2 regions of the Sphingomonas sp. GV3 genome follow, and region 2 is predicted to be linked to the other one. Evidence: riboswitches for the same ligand, from Rfam matches in the RefSeq annotation. Region 2 holds a riboswitch; the other holds the start of a gene.

Region 1 (2,194 bases), 350 kb from region 2:
GAGGCGCGTGTTCCCGTAGGGGCTGTACAATTGGTACAGCGTCGGCGCCTTGAAGCCCTCGCCGTAGCTCGCGCGCAGCACCGTGCCCGTCGCCAGCGCCAGCGCGGCGTCGGCGCCGAACGTGGTGTGGTTGCCGAACGTGTCGTGGTCGTCGTTGCGGACGCCGCCGGTGATCGTCAGCGGCTGGATCGGCTTGACGATCAGCTCGCCATAGACGCTGGTGATGCCGACCGAGCGGCGCAGCGTCGCGTCGCGATAGCGGCTCGTCTCATGCTCCGCGCCGCCGACGATGCGGACCTGGTCGAGCGGCTGGTACTCGCCCTGATATTCGTAGCGCTCCGAGCGGCCGCGGAACGGCGACGGAGTCGCGCCGGGTTGTGCATAGGTGTCGCGGTTGATGTCGGCGATGGTGAAGGCGACGCGGTTACGGAAGGTGCCGAAATTGGCGTGCAGCCCCGCATAACCGTAGAGCTCGTCCGCGGTCGAATAGCTGGGATCGTCCGCGAAGACGTAGAGCGGCGCAGGATAGCCGTCGGTCTGGGTCTTGCTGTTCGCCCAATAGCCGCGCAGGTCGAGGCCGATCTGATCGGTGAAATCGACGCCGACACGGCCGGTCGCGCCATATTGGCGATAGCCGTCGCGCTCCTCGCCGACCGCGGCGGACGAGATGCCGTCGCTGCGCAGATAGCCGCCGGTCAGCGCGGCCGAGACGGCACCCTGGCGACCGGACACGCCGCCTTGCGCATAGAGCGTGTCGGCATAGCCATATTCGACGCTGCCGCGCGCCTTGATCTGCTCGGTCGGCGCCTCGGTGATGACGTTGACGACGCCGCCGATCGCCTGGCTGCCCCAAGGCACCGAGTTGGGGCCGCGCAACACCTCGACCCGCTCCACGCTGGCGGAGAGCAGGTTGGCGAAATCGAACCCGCCGCCGGGCGAGGAGGGATCGTTGACGCGCACGCCGTCGATAACGACGAGCGTCTGTTCGGCTTCCGCGCCGCGCAGCCGCACGCCGGTGAAGCCACCCAGGCTGCCGTTGCGCGTCACGGTGACGCCCGGGGTGGTCGACAGGAGGTCGGCGACGGAGACGGTCTGGCGCCGGTCGATCTCGTCGCGGGTGACGACGGTGACCGCCTGGCCGACCTCATCCGCCCGCTGCGCGGCGCGGGCGGCGGTGACGATGACGTCGTCGCTGCCGTCGGCAGCGGGCGCGACCTGTGCGACGGCAGGCGCGGCGACCGCAACGAGCGCGCATGCGCCGGCGGTGATCAGAAAACGGGTTACGGGCATTCTTCCACATCCTTCGTGTCCCGCGCGCGACCATTCGCACGCGGCGGATGTCGTTCGCTCACGAAGGTCCCCCCTTCGGCTGTCCGGCACACCCCGTCCGCACAGTGGATCGACGGTGAAGGGCAGGTCTCCTGGCTCCCGGGTCGCCGCAATCCCCCCGCCTTCCCGGGCAGGCGCCCAGTGGCATCGTGGAGGGACCGCTATCCGGTCACAGTTGCGGGGGCAGCGCCGGGCTCGTGCCTTCGAAAGGCGCTCACCGGACTTCCCTTTTGACCCCGTCTCCGGGGACCCGTCACGAATGGGCCTTTAGGGGCTCGGGCGGTCGCGCGTCAATCGGCGCGGATCGCGAGCCCCGGACCGGCCCGTTAGAATCCCGCCCGCATCCCCAGCCACAGGGTTCGCGGCGTCGCGCGCTCGACGATGGTGCCGCTGGAAATGCCGGCCTCCACCCGCGCGTCGAAGAGGTTCTCCGCGCGCGCCTCCAGCGCCAGTCTTCTGCGCAACGGCACCGCCGCCGTCGCGTCGAGCGTGGTCGCGGGGGCAAGGCTGCGGCTGTTCTGGTCGTCGTCGAACTGGCGCGCGACATGGCGCAGCGTCGCCGACGCGGCGTACCCGGAGCGGTGCCAGTCGAGTGTCGCGGACACCTGGTCGCGCGGCGTCTGCGCAGGTGTCAGGCCATCGAGCGCCGCCGCCGCGCCGCTCGCCCGCACCCGCGCGTCGACATGGCTCCATGATAGCCGCATGCCGACCGGCCCCGGCGCATAAGCCGCGTCGACCTCCAGCCCGCGGCTGCGGATCGCGTCCAGGTTGCGGCGCACCCGCGCGGCACTCGTCGGTGTCGTGGACAGGGTGACGTTGGCGATCGCATCGTCCAGCCGGTCATCGAACCAGGTCGCCGCCAGGC
Region 2 (2,194 bases):
CTATCTGATCGTCGCCATCGTGCTTGCGTTGCTGGCGGCCCTGATCGCCCGCGCGAAGCTGCCGGCGCTTGGCGCTGCGACGCAGCGGGTCAATGCGGAGGATCGCAAGGGGCTGTCGCTATGGAACCATCGCAACCTGATCCTCGGCTGCGTCGGGATCGCACTGTGCGTGCTCGGCGAGATCGGCGTCAGCAGCTATTTCATCAACTTCGTGTCGCAACCCGACGTCGCCAATCTGACCCAGGAACATGCGGCGTCGTACCTGCTGTTCTTCTGGGCGGGGATGATGGTCGGACGCTTCGCCGGCGCCGCGCTGATGCGCAAGATCGCGCCGCAGCATGTACTCGCGCTATTCTCCCTGATCGCGCTGGCCGGCACGTTGACCGCGGCCTTCGTGACGGGTCCGGCGGCAATGTATGGCCTTATCGTGTCGGGCCTCGGCATCTCGATCATGTTCCCGGCGATCTTCGCACTGGCGATCCGCGGTCTGGGACCCCTCACCGAGGAGGGATCGGGGCTATTGATCATGTCGATCGCGGGCGGTGCGCTCGCGTCGATCCAGGGCAAGATCGGCGACACCTACGGCCTGCACTGGGGCTTTCTGATCCCGGCGGCGTGCGCGCTCTACGTCTTGTCCTATGCGCTCTGGGGCTCGAGACCGACGAACGCGCTGCCCGACCAGCAGCTGTAAGTATCCCCGGACCGACGACTGCGCCGAGGCCGCACTCCCCGTCATCCCGGTCGACCCCGGGGTGGCGCGGAAGCAGGGCGGAAGGCGTTTGCAATGTGTCCGATCCTTCTGAGGACGCAAATTCTGCATAAAGATATAAAGATATCTTTATATCTCTCTTGACGCGACTGCCGGCATCACCGATGCTTGGGCGGTCGAAGGTTCTTCGGTCGGGTCCGCTCGCGCCGGAGCTAAGACGGGAAGCCGGTGCGCCTTCGGGTAAGGCCGGCGCTGCCCCCGCAACTGTAAGCGGCGAGCGGCTGGTCGATCATGGGTCACTGGGCGCTCGCGCCCGGGAAGGCCGGACCAGTCGCGAGGACCCGCGAGCCAGGAGACCTGCCTTCCGACGCGATAACGTCCACCGGCGGGGTGCCCGGTCTGGCCGCCTGTCCGCATGCGGTCGCCGATCGGCGCCCGCCTGCGGCCGCCTGCCGGCATCCGTCGACGGGAGCGCGCGTCCGATTCCATCCCCGCCCTTCTTCGGGGTATAGGAAGATGACCGTCACCATTGCCACTCTCGGCTTTCCGCGTATCGGCCCGCGGCGCGAATTGAAGACCGCGCTCGAATCCTTCTGGTCGGGCGAAACAGGGGCGATACAGCTGCAGGAGTCGACGGCGGCGTTGCGCGCCGCCAATTGGGCACGCCAGCACGCGCTCGGCACCGACTGGCTGCCCTCGGGCGACTTCTCGCTCTACGATCACGTGCTGGACACCAGCCTGATGCTCGGCGCGGTGCCGGCACGGTACGGCGCGGCCGACGGCACGGCGGATCTCGCGACCTATTTCGCAATGGCGCGCGGCGCGGCGGGCGGCTGCGGCCACGCCAGCGTCACCGCGGGCGAGATGACCAAATGGTTCGACACCAATTATCACTATATCGTCCCGGAGATCGAACCAGGCTGCAAGCTCAGCCTCGGCCGGCTGAAGGTCCTCGACGATTACCGCGAGGCGAAGGCGCTGGGCTATCAGACGCGGCCCGTGCTGCTCGGCCCGGTCACTTGGCTCAGCCTCGCCAAGGGGCATGACGATTCCTTCGCGCTGCTCGACGAGGTGCTCGGCCTCTACGGCGTCATCCTGGGCCATCTCGCGCGGGCCGGCGCGGAATGGGTGCAGATCGACGAACCCATCCTCGTCACGGACCTGAGCGACGTACAGCGGCGCGCGCTGGTGCGTGCCTATGCGAGGCTCGGCCGCGTGGGGCCGAAGCTGATGCTGACCACCTATTTCGGCGGCCTGGGTGACAATCTGTCCTTCGCGGCCGCGCTTCCTGTCGCGGGCCTGCACGTCGACCTCGTCCGCGCGCCGGATCAGATCGATGCCCTGGTGAAGGTCGCGCCCGCAGACCTGCTGCTGTCGCTCGGCGTCGTCGACGGCCGTAACGTCTGGCGGACCGACCTCGACGCTCTGCTTTCCCGGCTGGAGCCGGTCGCCGCGACGCGCGACCTGATCCTCGCGCCCTCCTGC

Evidence for each region. A riboswitch is a leader RNA that binds a small molecule or an ion and turns the genes downstream of it on or off. The one in region 2 is predicted to bind cobalamin.
Region 1: another riboswitch for cobalamin. It lies ahead of RF701_RS14440 (TonB-dependent receptor domain-containing protein); the one in region 2 lies ahead of metE (5-methyltetrahydropteroyltriglutamate--homocysteine S-methyltransferase).

What each region holds. Positions count from the first base shown of each region.
Region 1 covers NZ_JARWLE010000001.1:3,061,092-3,063,285, reverse strand. The annotation lists gene RF701_RS14440 (TonB-dependent receptor domain-containing protein) at 1-1,290, opposite strand, end outside; cobalamin riboswitch at 1,394-1,598, opposite strand; gene RF701_RS14435 (TonB-dependent receptor domain-containing protein) at 1,656-2,194, opposite strand, start outside.
Region 2 covers NZ_JARWLE010000001.1:2,713,664-2,715,857, reverse strand. The annotation lists gene RF701_RS13030 (sugar MFS transporter) at 1-691, shown strand, start outside; cobalamin riboswitch at 873-1,089, shown strand; gene metE (5-methyltetrahydropteroyltriglutamate--homocysteine S-methyltransferase) at 1,226-2,194, shown strand, end outside.